Regions from separate parts of the Shewanella sp. SR43-8 genome, predicted to be linked through region 3. Evidence: predicted binding sites of a transcription regulator. Region 3 holds the regulator's gene; each other region holds the start of a gene.

Region 1 (4,732 bases), on a different contig from region 3:
TTTAGGCACTTTTGATTCAGACATAATTGGTCACTTGTGTTATTGAAAACATTGGCTCAAAACAAAATAATAACAGGAGTACAATGTATTAGCTTTACTGACAACAAACGAATTAGGCAAGTAAATTAGGTATATCTTTCAGACATACCTAATCGTAAGATTACAAGAACTCGTCACCGCCCCCCCCGCCTAGCATAATTTCACCACTGTCACTGAGTCGACGTGCAATAGACAGAATTTCTTTTTGTGCTACTTCAACTTCACTGATACGAATAGGCCCCATGGCTTCTAAGTCATCACGCAGTAATTCTGCAGCACGCTTGGACATGTTCCCCAGAATTTTCTCTTTTAAAGCTTCATCTGCACCTTTAAGTGCCTTCATCAAGATATCTTGCTGTACTTCACGTAACAATGCCTGAATACCACGGTCATCTACGTCAATGAGGTTTTCAAATACAAACATCATGTCTTGTATTTGTTGCGCCATCTCTTCGTCAGACTCACGCATAGTTTCCATTATTTGGCTCTCAATACCAGTATCGAGGTAGTTCATAATATTGGCTGCAGCTTTCAAGCCGCCCATTTTGGCTGCTTGCGCACCACCTTGACCCGCAAATTGTTTTTCCATGATGTCGTTTAGCTCTTGCAATGCTGCTGGCTGAACTTCTTCAAGATTGGCAATACGCATCATTAAATCTAAACGGGTATTTTCAGGGAACTGACTAAAAATTTCAGCCGCTTGATCCGGTTCTAAGTAAGACAACACAATGGTTTGAATTTGAGGATGTTCATTTTGAATAATGGTCGCCACTTGGCGGGCATCCATCCACTTTAATGAATCAAGCCCCTTAGCCCCGCTGCCCATAATAATTTGTTCAATTAAGTTACCAGCTTTATCTGCACCCAATGCCGCGGTTAACGCTTTACGGACGAATTCTTCACTGTTAAAACCAATTGAAGAGAATTTTTGAATATCATCTAAAAATAGCTTGTGAACCCCAATGACTTTTTCTTGACCAAAGTCATCCATCGCCGCCATAGCCATACCCACTTTTTGTACCTGCTTAGGCTCTAAGTGTTTCAAAATTGACGCAGCATCCGCTTCACTCAAACTGAGCAACAAAATGGCTGTTTTCTCAACACCAGTAACTAAATCTGGGTCAAATGCCGTTGATTTCTCTGCTTTTTCTACTTTGTCTTTAGCCATTGTCTTGTAACCAGTTTTTAACTACTTGAGTGGAAAGTTCAGGCTCGTTAGCCACTAACGCTCTAATTGCTTTAATCATATCATCATCTTTATGCAAATTAGGTATATGAATTGAGCCATCATCAGCATAACTGTATTCCGCCTCTTTAGTATTGAGCATACCTAAGGTATCTGCTGCATACTGATCTTCAATTTCTGCTAACTCATGTCCAGGACGAACATCATCTGGCATGTTGATCCCATTAGGATTGGTTAGCTTCTTAAGCATAGGACGAACCACAGCCAAGATAAGCACTAAAATAACAATCGCACCTAATGCTAGCTTAATTGCACGCCAAAACCATGGTTGTTCCCACATATCAGGTTCAGGTAACTCTTCAATTAGCTGATCCATAAAGGGAACGGTTACCACTTCAAGAGCATCACCACGCTGGGTACTAAACCCAACAGCGCCCTCGAGTAAACGACGAATATTAGTTAACTCTTGCTCAGTTCTCGCTACACGAGTGACCTGGCCATTTTCATCTACTTGCCCAGGTTTAAAGTTAATCGCTACTGACACACTCACACGGCGTACCACACCAATTTGCTGACGAGTATGGCTGATAGTTGTATCTAATTCATAATTACGAGTCGCTTCTTTTGAAGAATCGCCAGATACGGTTGAAGCAGTCGCTTCACCTGCAACTTGCGGAATATCAGACTCCATCGGCGGTTGATTACTTAGCGCACCAGGAATACCACCAGAACTTCCACCCGTTGAGTTACGTTCAATGGTCATTTCACTTCTAATAGCCGGTAAATCTGGTGAAAAACGTTTTGCGGTTTGCTCTACTGCAGTAAAGTTCATATTAACATCAACCTGAGAAGTAAAGTTCTCTGGGCCTAAGATTGGCATTAGAATTGAGTCAATTTTTTTACGGTATTCAGCTTCTTGTTGCTGCACGAGCTCTTGCTCACGACGTGCTCTTGCTGAGGTACCATCTTGGCTACCTGAATTCAGCAAACGCCCATTGGAGTCAGTTACCGTTACACGAGAAGGCTCTAACCCTTGAACAGCCGAACCAACAATATCAACAATCGCATCAATCTCTTCTTGGCCTAAACCACCGCGGCGCACACTCACCACTACTGTAGCACTTGGCTTAGAAGCATTGCGGGCAAAAACATTTTCTTTTGGTAACGCTAAAATAACTTTAGCACGGCTAATACTTTTTAATTCTTCAATAGCTCTGGCTAGGTTTTGTTCTTGGCTTTGTTTTAAGCGCGCTTGTTCCATACGTTGGCTAACACCAAAACCACTGTCTTGGCTTAAATAATCGTTAGCTTGAGTGCTACTTTGAATCCCCGCACGGCTAAGCAGTAACTTTACTTCTTGATATTTATCTTCAGGTACTTTCACAACATCGACGTTGATTTGATACTCGATTTGGTTTTTATCAAGCACATCTAAGACTTGGATCATCTCAGCTGTTTCCATTTTACCCAGTGGTCGATAATCTGGCTCTTGTGCCCACATCATCACAAACACAGCGAGCGCTAGGCATATCGCTAGTGCCAAAATCATGATCACTTGGCGCATCATATCTGCACCACCGATGCCGCCAAGCAGCCCAGATTTATTCTCTTGCTGGACGCCGCCATCAACTGTTGAATCTGAACCTACCATCATGTCTGTGCTCACAATACGTACCTGCTATATCTAATGTAGTTATATTATTTAGTGCTTAACGCTATCTGCAGCTAAACAGGCATACTCATAATTTCTTTATATGCTTCAACGAGTTTATTACGTACCTGCACCGTTGCTTCAAAGGCAACACCGGCTTTCTCACGCGCAATAACCGTATCAGAAAGGGTAACCGTCGTATCGCCCATGTCTAAACGAGTGGCTAAATTGGACGAGTTTTGTTGTAACTCATTGACAGTGCCCACAGCCTGAGACAATAACTGACTGAAATCGACGCCTGTAGTGTTATTCACTTGCTGAGTAAGATTAGGTCGAATAGATGAGCCAATCGAAGGGGCTATTTCGCCACGAAGTGACTGCATTTCTTGCATTAATGGATTTGCGCTAATCTGCATGATGTAACTCCCTTTCGTCGACTTTTTGACGACAATAATAACTAATAAAGAGTTAAAGCAATTTAGATGCCAATATTAGAAGAAATATAATATGAGTAGATAAAATGGCGGGAAATAGAGAAAAAGTAACCGTTCCATTAGATAGGACAGGTTACTTTTTGCATCTTGACAGATGTTAGCAATAAATAAGCAAAGTTAATTAGACTATAAATCATAAGGTTAATTAACCAATTACAGATAACGCTAAGCAGGAAGTTGAATGCCCATATCACGCATTTTGGCCATCTTATAACGTAATGTTCGAGCACTTATACCGAGTTTTTCAGCGACCTTTTTTCTACTCCCCTGACATTGATTCAAGGTTTCTAAAATAATCACATGTTCCTGGGCCTTTAATTCGTCACCTAAGCCATCTACTTCAATAGACGGCTCTGTCTCTGCATATTCTGTGGCAACTAACTTCACATCAGCAGAGTCGATAATAATATCATTGACACCAATGTCATCATTTACTCGTAATATCAAGGCGCGTTGAATAACATTGTCTAACTCTCGCACATTACCCGGCCAGCGATGAGTCAGTAACCGTCGAGTTGCCGCATCATCAAGTTTAGGCACAGACGTCATATTCAATGCTTTAGCATGCTTCGCCAATAAATGACGTGCTAACGGAAGAATATCCGCAGGACGTTGGTTTAGTGCTGGCCACGTCAGTGGAAATACGTTAATGCGGTAATATAAATCTTCTCTGAATTCGCCAGACGTCGCCAACGATTTCAAATCGCGGTTTGAGGTTGCGAGAACTCTCACATCTAATTTTATGGTTTTACGGCCACCTAAACGCTCTACTTCGCGCTCTTGTAATACTCGCAATAACTTTGCTTGTAAGCCAAGTTCCATCTCAGAAATCTCGTCAAGCAATATGGTGCCACCCTGAGCTTGTTCGAACTTGCCTGGACAAGCTTGATAAGCACCAGTAAATGCACCTTTTTCATAACCAAATAAGGTGGCTTCTAACATGTTTTCTGGTATTGCCGCACAATTAATCGCAATAAATGGCTGCTCATTACGTTGGCTATGCTGATGAATATAACGTGCCAGTACTTCTTTACCTGAACCACTCGGGCCCATGATCATGACCGAAGCATCTGACACCGCAACGCGCTGAGCCAGCGCTAACAATGCTAAACTTTTCTCATCGGCAACCACGGGATTGTCGTGATTTTGTTTTAAAGGCAAATAGCGTGATACCTGATTTAATAACACTTCTGGTGCAAAAGGCTTAGCAAGATAATCTACTGCGCCTAATTTCATCGCACTAACAGCACTGTTAATCGTGGCATATGCGGTCATTAATAATACCGGCACTTTAGGTTGATGTTGTTGTAAATAACTCAGCAAGCCCATACCACCGATGCCATCCATCTGCACATCGCTAAT
Region 2 (4,732 bases), on a different contig from region 3:
TTAAAAGCAGTAAGTTGAGCAACAGTTAAATGTCTAAAATCCTTCCCTTACCAGTTACTTGATTAGAAAAATATATTTTTTAAAAATCTTACGTAAACATTGCTGTTAGATGTTCATAGAGATACTTCTGCTTTGGCCATGAACGATTTTCATTCGATATTAATGAGATATTTACCATCCAACTCATCAGAAAAATCCAAAAGCTGGATTGCATTACACTACTTCAAGTGGTGTAATAGGTATACCTACAGCGTAATCTGCTTATTAAGGCTAATATTTAATGGAATATATTATTGGTGCGTATGCCGCAGCACCTTCGACCCAGCAATGGGATCAAGAATTAGAAGCGAGTTACTACCAGGGGCTAAAATTACAAAGTAATATCATTGGCTTAGAACACCCCTTTGTGGGAAAGCTGCATCCTTATGATGATGAATGGTTTCTTAAGAATATTGATGAGAATTGGCAATTCATTTTTACATCAATTCCAGGGGTGATGAGGCAGATTGCTAAAAACCCGCATTTTGGCATAGCCTCCACCAATGAAACAGGTAGACAAGCTGCACTGGCTTTTTACCAACAAGCACAGCAAGCTATATTTAAATTAAACAATCACTTAAAAAGAGAGGCTGTAAGCTTTTTAAAAATACATACAGCACCAAAGATAACTGAAAACACACAATCATCTATTCAAGCTTTGCAAACATCGCTTGAAGCCATGCAATCATGGAACTGGTACGGCGCAAAACTCGTCATTGAACATTGCGATGCACATATCGCAGGGCAAGAAGCTGAAAAGGGCTTCATGCTATTACAAGATGAAATGACGGCGATTACGCACGTTAACAGTAAACTGAATAGTGATATTGGTATCAGTATCAATTGGGGGCGTTCAGCTATTGAAACACGTAATACCGATGGCCCCTTGCAACATACTAAACAAGCTTATCTCAGCGGCTTGTTAAAAGGGATCATCTTTTCTGGTACCTCAGATATAGACGGCCCTTATGGGCAATGGAAGGACACTCACATGCCTCCAGCACAAGCCGTATACATTCCCAGCTTTGCAGAAAACTCTTTATTAACGATGGAGCAAATAGAAAAAACCATGCAACAGTGTGATTACAAGCAACTGAAGTTTATTGGTGGAAAAATTTCATTAAGCCCAAATGAGGCAAATGTTGACCAACGAATTTCTTATTTAAAAAGCCTAACAACATTGCTCGATCACGTACTCGAAATAAAATCATGAGCAATCTATCAATCATTTTGGCCAGCCAAATATAATCTATATGAGATATGCCATATGTATTTCTGATTAAAAATTTACTTTAATGGTTTGTATAGTGCATTTTACCCATTCTAGCGCTTAGTATTTGAGTGCATTGCGCAACATAGTGACAAGTAAATGTTTAACTCAGTTTATACCGGAAATGGTGTATAAATAGATAACATGTCAATTTACCGACTAAAGAATGCAATGGCTTGCTAACGTATTAAAGTGATGAACTTATCACTGTCACCTTAAATTATAAGCATAAAAAAAGCCCCGTTCGATTAAGAACAGGGCTTTAAATAATGGTACCTGAGGTCGGACTCGAACCGACACGCCGCGAAGCAGGGGATTTTGAATCCCCCATGTATACCAATTTCATCACTCAGGCAAAGACTTGTAAACTATATTTAGCTTTGCAAAAAAATCTGCGATGAGCAAATATCTTTGCAAAACTAACCACTCAATTAATCAACTTATGTTGTCACAATTGAGTGTTGGCGATTATACCTTTGCATTTAATAATCGCAAGTACTTTACCTATTATTTCTATAAAAAACACTCAATTGCTCAAAAGTCATTCATAGTGCCAAATAACAATGGCTGATGGTTTTTGTGAGCTAATTAGCAGTTTCACACAAATATAACATTATCACTGCTGAAGATTGATCAAGATCAGTATCACGACAGAGTTTTGACTTTATGATGATCATGATTTCACATTCCAGAGGATAAATATCATGGCATTTTGGTTAGATTTAATGTTTGGTAACGCAATAGGATTACTATCGATGACTGTAATCTTTTGTACCTTTGGAATAATGTCTTATCTAATGTGGATGTTTATTGTGAAGTCTGCACCTACTAAGTGAGTCTCTAACTAGGCTAAGTATTTTACTGCTTATTATTTCATGATCAATATGGATTCTTCCTTGCGAATCATACATTGGCGATAAAACACATGGAGTGTTTTTATGTCAAGTTGGGGGCTATATGGCCCCCATTTTTTTATTTATACCAATCAAATACTGCACAAAATATTAAATTAAGCGGCATGCTTGCGTGATTGAACCAAGCCATTAATAAAATGTGGACGTGTTTTGATTAGATAGGTCATTTCCTCAGCACTCGGCTCACCTGCTGGTAAACGTAATACATCGCGATTTAAATAATTTCGCGCCGGCATCGATATCTTGTATTCTGCCGTTGGTCCTTGAATCGCATAGTGGCGCTCATTTCCAAGCATCTCAAGTATACTGCTATGAACTAGATTTTTAACTGCTAGCTCATTTTGCGGCAGGGTTAAAATAGTCTGTCCCTGTAAAAAGAATTCGCGTAACAAGGCTCGTTCTGCCGGATCGAGTAGCTTCACTTTTGCTTCGATGGTTTCTACTGTGCGTTTTTGGCGAAAAAAAACAATAGACTCATCAACCACAAAGGCAAAAATTTGACTTAAAAAATACGCGACTCCCATTATTAATCCTAAGCCAATAAACTGACCATATTGATTGACTAGGTGATCTAACGATAAAAACGCCAGTAAATCTTTAGGCGCAAACAGTAAACTAGTACATGTTACAACAACCCATGTCATAGCACTTACGAATAAACGTTTGCTATTAAACAACTTTATTGAACCTACTTTTATTTTCATCATAGCTTACCCGCAGTGTCAGATTTTTGATCATACTGACTTAAAGCAAAATATATGCCATAAAAAACATCACTAACATTATCTTTATTTACACCATTTCAATTCCATATTAGGACATTCAAGCTATGCTTGAATAAAATTCAGAAAGTTGGAATTAACACTAGCGCAACAAGCTGTAAGCTCGTATTTTATATGTCACTCATCATTGGTAATTAATCACATTGAAGAAAATATGCTGATATTCATACGACAATTGCTCCAGAGCCCTATTGCCCGAAAGTTAACACTGTCTATCGTGGTGTTTAGCTCTTTGATTACGATTGTGACGACAGCTTATCAGCTCATAAGTGACTATCAGGAGGATGTGAATAGAATTGATCGCGTATTTTCAAGTATAGAAGCGGTAAATTTAGAAGTATTAGCATCCAGTGTTTGGGTAATAGACGAAGACTTAATTAACACTCAACTCTATGGTTTAAGCCAATTACCTGACATTAAATATATTTCTATCCGTGATGACAGTAATCAAGAATGGCATTTTGGTGAGTATCAGAAAACGGCCGTTATCGAAAAGCAATTTCCGTTGATTTATACCAACAATGAAAATATTCCTGTTGGGACCCTTACTGTACAAGCCGATCTCAATGCCATTTATGATCGTCTGTATAATAAAACAATACTGATTTTACTGTCCAACGCGATCAAAACCTTCTTCGTTGCAGGTTTTATTTTGTTTTTGGTCTGGTTCAATGTCACCAAACATCTGCGCCAATTAAGCCAATATTGTGATGAAATTAGCTTAGACAACCCCTTTACGCCCTTAAATTTTAACCGTAAGCCACAACGTGATGAGTTCAGTTTAGTCGCCGAAGCCGTCAATACAATGCAACAACAAATTCGAGGGTCTTATCAAGATCTGCAGCAATCAAAAGTCGATTTAATGCATGCCGTTGAAGATCGAGATCGCTTACTATTATTAGAGCGTAGTTATAAAGATGAACTTGCTCGCCAAGTAAAAGAGCAAACCAGAGAACTTGAACAATCACTGCAAATGTTAAAACGAACACAACAAGTGCTGATAGAAAAAGAGAAAATGGCCGCATTAGGAGGATTAGTTTCCGGCGTCGCCCATGAAATTAATACCCCGATAGGTATTTGTCTAACGGCTGCAAGTTCACAATTGGCTTATGTAGAAGATCTGATCGAGCTTATCCATAGCGATCATGCCACATTAGAACAAATCAATGGGATTTTAGAGCAATACCAAAAAAGCAGTCAGTTAATTGTGAGTAATATCACTCGTGCCAGTTATTTAATCCAGCAGTTTAAATCTATTGCGGCAGAACAAAGCCAAGAAAAATACACTCTATTTAATCTTAATCACCAATTACGCGATATTACCGACTCAACCTTAATGATATTTTCGCCGCAAAAGGTTGAGATAACAGTCAATATTGATGAGCAATTGCAGGTTTACACTAATTCCAGCCTACTCTCCCAAGCTATTAATAACGTGATATCAAATGCATTTTTACATGCATTTAAAGATACCTCACAAGCGAAGATCTGCATTAATGTAATAACTAAACCTGACACTATTGATATCGAAATTCAAAATAATGGTGCGCTTATTCCAAGTGATATTGCAGAGCATATATTTGAACCCTTCTTTACCACCGCTCGCCACAAAGGTGGCGTCGGCTTAGGGCTCGCAGCTGCATTTAATGCAATTACGCAAATAAAAGGTAGCATTCGCTATGTTGCTATGTCACCCCTTGGAGGACCTATGTTCGTGATAAGCGTGC
Region 3 (4,732 bases):
ACTCCGATAGCTCAGGTAATGACCCAGAATTGTGTCACCTGCCCTAGCGGTATTCTAGCGGCACAAGCACTGCAAATTATGGATGAAAAAAGTATCAACGGACTGATTGTAGTCAATGAAAAACATCAACCGATCGGGGCATTAAACATGCTCGATATGGTTAAAGCGGGAGTCATTTAATCATGTCAGAATCAACCACTAGCCACCAAGGATTTTACGGCCCTATCAGCAATCATATTTGGCAACGCGCTCAAAAAATCAAACTGTTAATCTGTGATGTCGATGGGGTATTTTCAGATGGTCGAATTTATCTCAGCAATGCTGGCGAAGAACTCAAAGCATTTCATACTCGTGATGGTTATGGTGTTCGATCTATCCTAACAAGCGGAATGCATGTTGCCGTCATTACTGGCCGCAAATCAAAGATTGTCGAAACTCGCATGACCGCATTAGGTATTAAACATATTTATCAAGGTATTGATAACAAGTTTGAGCCATTTGAACAACTCCTATCACTGTATAATGTCAGCGCAGACGAAGTCGCTTATATTGGCGATGATATGGTAGATCTCCCGGTTATGAAAGCAGTTGGTCTTGCCGTGTGTGTCGGTGACGGGCACCCATTTGTTAAGCAACATTGCCATATGACCACCTCTCTTAATGGTGGCCATGGCGCATTACGAGAACTCACTGATTTACTGCTTTTAAGCCAAGATAAATTTGCCAGTGCTCATGGTATGAGTATATGAATAGAATCACTCTAGGTATTGTGGCTTTTTTTGGACTTGCTTTTTTCCTCTACTGGCAAGCGCAAATAAAACGCAGTGAAATGGATGCTGTGAAAGTTCGTGGTATTGAACGTCCAGACTTTGTAGCGGATAACCTACGCACCACAGAATTTAATAAACTCGGTTTAATTGCTAGTCGAGTCAGTGCCGAACACATGGAGCATTACGCCTCAAGTGACATTACTCACTTTACTAAACCTGTTTACCTCATTTACCCTGAAAACGGCCAAGCGCAATGGCAATTAAGCGCAGATAGAGGCCAATTGAATAAAAATACCAGCCAAGTCATATTAGAAAATAATGTTATTATTGATGCCATTAATATAGAAGAACCCCTGCAGTCACTCAGTACCCAAGCTGTTTCGGTGGATTTAACCACTATGATAGGCACCTCACAAGAGATGGTGTACATCAAAGGTAAAGGGTTTATTATTCAAGGTTTAGGTCTACATGCTGACTTGAATTCGCAAAAATTATCGCTACTCAGCCAGGTAGAAGGAACATATGAGCCACATTAATCGCCTCAACACTCACGCCAATGTTATGTTATTTGGCAGCATATTTTGCCTGCTGAGTTTACCTACCATAGCGAAACAAGGTGATCTTCAACAAGAGTTGAAAATTGCCTCAGTAAGCCAGTCTGCTGACATTAAAAATAATCAAATTGTTTTTAATGGTCCTGTTACCGTTACCCAAGGCACTATTAACATTAATGCTGATGAGTTACGGGCGTTTACTCCCGAAAATAGCACCAGTAAAAAACTCATCGCTATAGGTAACCCTGCAACGTTTTCACAAGAGTTAGACGACGGTCAAATTGGTACCGCCAGTGCCAACGAAATAAGCTATGATCTTGCTACCACTACACTGACATTGACAGGTAATGCCAAACTGGATCAATCTGGTAGCCAAGTAACCGGTAACCGTATTAAGTACAACATTAACGCTCAAGAGCTAATTGCTGAAAGTACTGGTACAGGAAAAGATCGCGTTATTACTATTATTCAACCTGAGAATTTCCAAGACGAGACTGCACCAAAGCAAAATCTCCCTGAAATTCCTGTTAAAAAGCAGATCAAACCATGACCCAAATAACCCTAACGGCTGAAAATTTAGCTAAAAGCTATAAAACTCGTCAGGTTGTTAAAGATGTGAGTTTAACCGTTAAAACAGGCCAAATTGTCGGTCTTTTAGGCCCCAATGGTGCAGGTAAAACAACCACGTTTTATATGGTTGTCGGCTTAGTGCAAAGCGATAAAGGTCGGATCTTAATTGATGATGACGACTTAACCGCCGACCCAATGCATCTTAGAGCTCGCAAAGGGATTGGTTACTTGCCGCAAGAAGCCAGTATTTTTCGCAAACTGACCGTATACGACAATATTATGGCCGTATTGCAGACTCGCAAAGAACTCACTAGCGACCAACGGATTGAGCAGGTAGAGCATTTATTAGAAGAATTCCATATCACTCATATTCGCGACAGCCAAGGCATGTCGTTGTCTGGTGGGGAACGTCGTCGAGTAGAGATAGCGCGCGCGCTGGCCGCTAATCCTAAATTTATTTTGCTCGATGAGCCTTTTGCGGGGGTTGACCCTATTTCTGTCATCGACATAAAAAAAATCATTCAACAGCTTAAAAACCGCGGCTTAGGGGTATTAATTACCGATCATAACGTACGTGAAACCTTAGACGTCTGTGAGCGCGCTTATATTGTCAGCCAGGGTAATTTAATTGCCGAAGGCACACCTGATGAGATATTGAGTAATCAACAAGTTCGGGCTGTGTACTTAGGTGAACAATTCAAGCTATAGTTACTTTACTGGCCTTTTAGTCTATCTAACTCATTTCATTGAACGATATCTAAATAGCGTTAAATGTCATTGATGTATGTGACAATCGATTACAGTTTTCGAGATTGTCATTTTTATGGAAATCATCTAGGGATAAGCGGTAAATGAAAGCGTCACTCCAACTCAAAATGGGTCAACACTTAACCATGACCCCTCAATTGCAGCAAGCGATCCGCTTACTGCAATTATCGTCATTGGAGCTACAGCAAGAAATCCAACAAGCATTGGACTCAAACCCATTGCTTGAAATAGAAGATGAGTTTTCTCAAGCAAAAGACTCAGTAAAAGAAAGTCGCGACCAATCGGACACCGACTTTAGTGACAACAGCGTGGTCAATATAGAAAAAGACACCTCAACAGTCGACACAGCAGAATCCATGACCAAAGAAACCATGGACGATTTAGCTATGGATACCACATGGGATGAAGTGTACACCGCCTCTCCAATGTCAGGTTCAGGCAGCGCTAGCATGCGCGATGATGATATGCCATTCCAAGGTGAAACGACTGAAGGCTTATATGAACATTTAGAGTGGCAAAAAAATCTCACGCCATTTTCTGACACTGATCGAGCGATTGCTACCGCGATTATTGATGCCATTGATGAACGCGGCTATTTAACCCAAAGCACTGAAGATATTCTCGAAGCCATGGGTGATGAAAGTGTTGAACTAGATGAAGTTGAAGCGGTATTAAAACGTATTCAACACTTTGATCCCGTAGGTGTTGCCGCACGAGATTTAAGCGAATGTTTATTCATTCAATTAGCCCAATATGCCGACACAACCCCACATATAGACAATGCCCGTCTGCTCATTAAAGACTATTTAGATTTAATTGCTGGGCGCGATTTTAGATTATTGATGCGCAAAACCAAGCTCAAAGAAAACGAGTTGCGTGACGCAATCACCTTAATCCAGTCACTTAACCCTCGCCCGGGCTTGTTAGTCACCGCTATTGATGACGAATATGTTATTCCTGATGTAACCGTACTAAAGAAGAATGGCCGTTGGGTTGTAGAGTTAAACCCAGACAATATGCCTAAAATTGGCGTTAATCAACAATATGCAGCCATGGCTAGAAGCAGTAAAAACTCTGCCGATAGCCAATTTATTCGCGGTCATTTACAAGAAGCTAAATGGTTCATCAAGAGTATCGAAAGCCGCAATGAGACCTTATTGAAAGTCGCCAATTGTATTGTGCAATTTCAGCAAGGTTTCTTTGAATATGGTGAAGAAGCCATGAAACCTATGGTGCTCAATGATATTGCTGAAGCAGTAGAAATGCATGAATCAACTATTTCACGGGTTACCACTCAAAAATATATGCACACACCACGTGGGCTATTTGAATTAAAGTACTTTTTCTCTAGCCATGTCAGCACCGACGATGGCGGAGAATGCTCATCTACCGCTATTCGTGCTTTTATCAAAAAACTGGTTGCAGCAGAAAACCAGCAAAAGCCATTAAGTGACAGCAAAATGGCCCAACTGCTGGCAGATCAGGGGATCAACGTTGCGCGTCGTACGATTGCAAAATACCGCGAAGCGATGCTCATTCCGCCCTCAAACCAACGTAAGAGTTTATAACCTACAAGGCAACGGAGGATTTTTATGCTTATCAATATGACAGGTAGAAATATCGACATTACCGAATCTTTACGTGAATACGTTCAAGGTAAATTTTCAAAGCTTGAACGACACTTCGATCAGATCAATAATGTACACGTTGTGCTCAATGTAGAAAAATTACAACAAAAAGCAGAAGCTAAAATCAACCTTAATGGTGCAGAGATTTTTGCCATGTCAGAAAGCACTGATATGTATGCTGCAATAGACGCCCTGATCGATAAACTCGACCGTCAGGTAATTAAACACAAAGAGAAGTATACAAAACACTAACGATGGAACTTTGTACCATTCTGCAGCCGGAATGCACTACCTGTGCCACACCGGGCAGTAAGAAAAAAGTACTGGAACTCATCAGCAATTTAGTCGCTGCCCAGTACCCACCCCTATCTTCGCAAGAGGTTTTTGAAAGCCTATTAGCGAGAGAGAAAATGGGTAGCACAGGTATAGGAAATGGCATTGC
Region 4 (4,732 bases), on a different contig from region 3:
AATTTGTCATTAACGACCACCACTTCCCCATGGGCAATCAAGGTGCCATTAACCATAACATCCAGAGGCTCACCTGCGACGCGGTCAAGCTCAACAACAGAGCCTTGGTTCAACTGGAGTAAATTTCGAATGCTAATAAAACTTCTTCCAACTTCCATAGAAATGGTCACAGGAATATCTAGGATACCATCCAATTTTGCCGCTTCTTCTTTAGAAATAGGCTTGGACTCGTCGACTAACTCATCTAATTCGACATGTTCCGCTTCTTCTAAAGCCTGTTCAGCCATTGCTGCAGCCCAGTCATCGCCAGTATCTTCTGTACTCATTTACTTCACCTTATAAGTCTGAAATATCACGCGACTTGCCTTTGCGAGTCACTAATTGCAGCTCTGTTTTAACCGTTTCTGGCCGCGGGATTTTCTCACTGATTTTTAATGCTAAGTTATCGCGTGATTTACCCATTTTACAGCGGTAAGTTGGTAAGCCCTCTATTCGCATCATAATATGTTCAGGCAAATCAATCGGAATAATATCACCCGCTTTAAATCCCATCACATCACGTAAAGTCACTTCATGCTCAACCACATTGACATCAAAACCAACTTGCACGTCCATGATCTCATCACGTAATGCTTGCGACCAGCGCATATCGGTATCTTGTTTATCACTTTGAACACCGGCATCGAGTAATTCACGTATTGGTTCAATCATCGAATACGGCATAGTGATGTGGAAGTCTCCCCCCCCACCATCGACTTCGATGTGGAATGAGTTAATCACCACCACTTCTGTTGGACTGACAATGTTGGCCATGGCAGGGTTCACTTCAGAATCGAGGTATTCAAACTCCACGTCCATTACCGGCGCCCATGCTTCTTTGTAATCTTCAAAAATAATTTTAAGCAGTAACTGGACTATTCGGCGTTCTGTTGGAGTAAATTCACGACCTTCAATTTTGGCATGAAAACGGCCATCACCACCAAAGAAGTTGTCGACGAGAATAAAGACTAGTCTTGCTTCCATGGTAATTAACGCTGTGCCTTTTAGTGGACTAAAACGCACCATATTTAAACTCGTTGGAACAAATAGCGTATGTACATACTCACCAAACTTAAGCATTTGTACGCCATTAATTGACACTTCTGCAGCGCGACGCATCATGTTAAACATACTGATGCGTAAATGCCGAGCAAATCGCTCATTGACGATTTCAAGCGTTGGCATACGACCGCGCACAATACGATCTTGAGATGAGAAATCATACGATCGTGCATCAGCACTATCTTCTACAATGTCATCATCATCATCGTCATCGACACCATGTAATAGCGCATCAATCTCATCTTGGCTTAATAAATCACTCACATTATCGCCTTAGCAGTTAACGCTTTTAGTTATTGCATGACAAAACCAGTAAACAGGACTTTCTCTACCACTTTAGTTCCTGTTATTGGTTGCAGCGTATTCTGAACATTGAGCAAGGCTAACTGGCGCAGCTCGTCTTTACCGGCTTGGGTACTAAGCTTTTGCACATCAGCAGCACTAAAGGTCGTTAATAACGCATCTTCAATTAAAGGAATATGTTTTTGGGTCAATACACTATTACTTTCACCACGCACCATTAATTGGACTTTTATTTCAACTAAACGAGCACGGTCAGCGCCTGGTAAATTAAATAAAAAAGGTCTTGGCATACCGACATACTCTGCTTCAGAACTGACTATCGGCGCAGCGGGATCGGCAGATGCATCACCACTGACGTCGGTAGCGGCAGGCTCGTCCGAGCCCATAAAAAACCACAATCCGCCGCCAATAAGCAAAACTAATACTAAACCAATGCCACCAAAGATGAATAGTTTCTTGTTTTTTTTACCGGCGTTAGGTGTGTCGTTTAACTCTAATTCTTGTTCAGGCATTATGGTTCCTAATCAACATTGTGATTAACATTATAACTTAACTGAATAACTCGTTATTCTTGAAAAGATATATTAGTGCTATAGGTTACCTGCTTAAGCATAATAATCTATAGCAGAATGTAAACTCCTTGATGGATTTGTCATCAAGCTAGGCTCTTGTGCTGAAATTTCATCCAGTTGCGTATCTCCAGCGGCATGATCACCAGATTGTCCTTGCTGATCACGTCCCCCGTCGCCTTGAGAAACCTGACTGTCTGTTAGTTGTAATCCTTCTTGGGCAAGCATATCGCGTAATCGAGGCATTGCTTGCTCAACAATATCACGGGTTTGCGACTGAGCAACATGAAACTGTACTTGGGTTTGATCACCATGAATTTGAATTTTAACGGTTAAATGCCCAAGTTCCGGCGGATCTAAACGAATTTCAGCTTGCTGAATACCATTACTGACCATAGTAATTAACTGCTGCTTCATGACCGGAGAAAAGCGCTGGATCATCTCTTGCATTTGCGCACCATGATCGCCTTGCGGTTTCAACGATAACTGAAATTGTGGTACATCACTTTTATGTATCGGAGTAAAACTACTCTGATTTTGTAAAGCCTTAGTGTCGGTATCACCGATATCATTCACTGCGTCTAAACCCAAGTTAGCCGAATTTATATTGGCTGACAGTTCTCCTGATGTACGCTTGGTCGCTAGGGAATCATCTAGGACCACAGAAAAATCAGCTTTTGCCAGTATTTTGGCATTATCAGTATCTGATTGAATATTGCCATCAATACCAGTGCTATCACCTAAAATCGTCTTAGGGTCGGCAGATATCGCTGAAGAAGATGCAAGAGTGGAGCTAGCCTCCAAAAAACCGGTGCGATCTAATTTAACAACCGCAGAATTAAGACCCGCAGAGCCAGTTTGGCCTGGAACGGTGACACTGGCGGCAATTGATTTATCAATTTGGTTTTGTTCTTCAGATCTAAGGATACTTTTTGGGGAATCGTCACTACTGTCTATATCTGCAGACACCATCGCTAGAATGGATTCATCAACAACAGGCGCTTGTAAATTAAAGTCATTAATTAACTCGCTTAAACCCTTAATGTCTAGTGCTTGTAAATCATTTTCAGATGAATTGGCAAATGCCATTAAGCTGGATATATCTTCAGGGCTAAGCTGAGAAAGAGCTTCTTTGGTAGAAAGAGAGTCAGCGGGTAAATCAATAGCATCAGTGAGTAACGCCTCCATCTCTGACTGACTATCGCTATTCAGCTCATCAATAATACTACTGTTAGGGTCGATCAAAGATATCGCGTCAAAACCAATATCTAATGTATCCACATGCGGCAATTCATTTCCGCCAGAGGAATGACGTTTATTTAATGCATCAGCCATATTAAGCTGAGCAAAAATCAATTCAACATCAGCATTTTCTTCAGTAGGTAAATCATGGTCATCAGCATTTTCTTCAGTAGATATATCAAGGTCATTGGCAGCATCGACTTGATCCATTTCAGCGTCTAACGATACAGGTGCACTATTGGGGGTAGGCCGCGAAGCAAGTTCGGATTCACTCGCTTGATTAAAAGCAGACAAGAATGATGTATTTTCAACACCTTGCATATTTCCTTTTGTACTAAGATCAGCAGATTTACTGCTATTTCCAAGTAAGATATTGCTCATCTGCTGCATAATCAGCTCCACTCAATCAAACAAAGTTAGGTCATTATCGTCTAACAAACAGCTATCAAATTACCTCGATGAATCATATGTCGATATTAGGTAATATCAATAGAGTCATTACAAACCTCATCATGAGGTTTCCACTGTCGCTTCGCTGACGATTTCTATTCCAATGTAAACTTAAATTTATATTAAGCAATTTAAGTGCCAATAAATATTAGTTGATAAAGTTTAGAGAATAAATAGAGTTTGAATGCGAACCAATCAAAAGGGACTGCGGTAAAACGAGTGATAGATTTGGAGGCTATGACTTAATTGATTTTTGACGGTAATATTGTTGCATAGCAAACTCATCTGACATTTTTTGTTCACGTTTTGTTTCTACGACCATAGCCTTTTTGGCTTTCTGAGCGAGTAACATTTCTACCGCTTTGCGTTTTTGTTGTTTTTCTTGCCAGTGAACTTGACGGTAACCCACTTGTTTTTCGGCATCTTTAACCGCTGCCACTTGTTGGGTAATAGCGCTATCAACTTGACGAATAAACTGATGAAACTGATGGTACTGATTAGCACGTAATGTCGTGCCCGTGTGCCCTTCCATCTGCTTCATGTAATCTAAACGGTAATTGTTTAGCGCATCGAGCTGCCCTTGACGTTTTTGTTTTTCAAATTGAGCCGACTTGAGCTGCAATGCCGCTTGTTCCTCGGCAGCAGTCGCTAGCTTCAATACCGTTAATAATGGGTCTGTGCGAGTCATCTAGGTTATCCCTGACATTGAGCGGCAATTTGAGTCAACATCACTCGGCTTTCTTCAAATGAGACAGGTTCTTTAAACCCTTGACGTAAAAAAGCATTCATTGCAGGTTGTAAACGTATCGCATTATCAATCCGAGGATCACTGCCTTGTGAGTACGCGCCAATTGAAATCAGGTCACGATTTTGCTGATACAAAGAATACATCTGTTTAACTTTACGCATCGCCTCTAAGTGTTCTCCACTTATCACCATTGGCGCAACACGGCTAATTGATGCTTCCACATCAATCGCGGGATAATGACCCGAATCGGCAAGTTGACGAGATAGCACGATATGGCCGTCTAAAATCGCTCGAGAAGCATCTGCAATCGGATCTTGTT

Evidence for each region. Region 3 encodes sigma-54, which starts transcription at its own class of promoters, with help from an activator protein. Its sites were predicted from a motif close to GTTGGCACGNNNNTNGNNT; they were not measured.
Region 1: the regulator sigma-54 is predicted to act here: its motif matches at 3,348-3,366, upstream of fliE (flagellar hook-basal body complex protein FliE).
Region 2: the regulator sigma-54 is predicted to act here: its motif matches at 2,971-2,989, upstream of H5114_RS15150 (superinfection exclusion B family protein).
Region 4: the regulator sigma-54 is predicted to act here: its motif matches at 3,790-3,808, upstream of H5114_RS00740 (flagellar hook-length control protein FliK).

The regions. Positions count from the first base shown of each region.
Region 1 is NZ_JACJDX010000001.1:187,622-192,353, forward strand. Features, by position in the region: gene fliH (flagellar assembly protein FliH) at 1-24, opposite strand, end outside; gene fliG (flagellar motor switch protein FliG) at 161-1,207, opposite strand; gene fliF (flagellar basal-body MS-ring/collar protein FliF) at 1,200-2,879, opposite strand; gene fliE (flagellar hook-basal body complex protein FliE) at 2,951-3,292, opposite strand; gene H5114_RS00775 (sigma-54 dependent transcriptional regulator) at 3,536-4,732, opposite strand, start outside.
Region 2 is NZ_JACJDX010000011.1:75,897-80,628, reverse strand. Features, by position in the region: gene H5114_RS15165 (DUF4862 family protein) at 281-1,252, shown strand; tRNA gene H5114_RS15160 (tRNA-Leu) at 1,580-1,664, opposite strand; gene H5114_RS15155 (DUF3149 domain-containing protein) at 2,014-2,145, shown strand; gene H5114_RS15150 (superinfection exclusion B family protein) at 2,319-2,930, opposite strand; gene H5114_RS15145 (ATP-binding protein) at 3,160-4,732, shown strand, end outside.
Region 3 is NZ_JACJDX010000003.1:206,685-211,416, forward strand. Features, by position in the region: gene H5114_RS05130 (KpsF/GutQ family sugar-phosphate isomerase) at 1-180, shown strand, start outside; gene kdsC (3-deoxy-manno-octulosonate-8-phosphatase KdsC) at 183-749, shown strand; gene lptC (LPS export ABC transporter periplasmic protein LptC) at 746-1,306, shown strand; gene lptA (lipopolysaccharide transport periplasmic protein LptA) at 1,293-1,874, shown strand; gene lptB (LPS export ABC transporter ATP-binding protein) at 1,871-2,602, shown strand; gene H5114_RS05155 (RNA polymerase factor sigma-54) at 2,746-4,230, shown strand; gene hpf (ribosome hibernation promoting factor) at 4,255-4,542, shown strand; gene ptsN (PTS IIA-like nitrogen regulatory protein PtsN) at 4,545-4,732, shown strand, end outside.
Region 4 is NZ_JACJDX010000001.1:180,788-185,519, forward strand. Features, by position in the region: gene fliN (flagellar motor switch protein FliN) at 1-326, opposite strand, end outside; gene fliM (flagellar motor switch protein FliM) at 337-1,365, opposite strand; gene fliL (flagellar basal body-associated protein FliL) at 1,395-1,919, opposite strand; gene H5114_RS00740 (flagellar hook-length control protein FliK) at 2,010-3,605, opposite strand; gene fliJ (flagellar export protein FliJ) at 3,901-4,353, opposite strand; gene fliI (flagellar protein export ATPase FliI) at 4,359-4,732, opposite strand, start outside.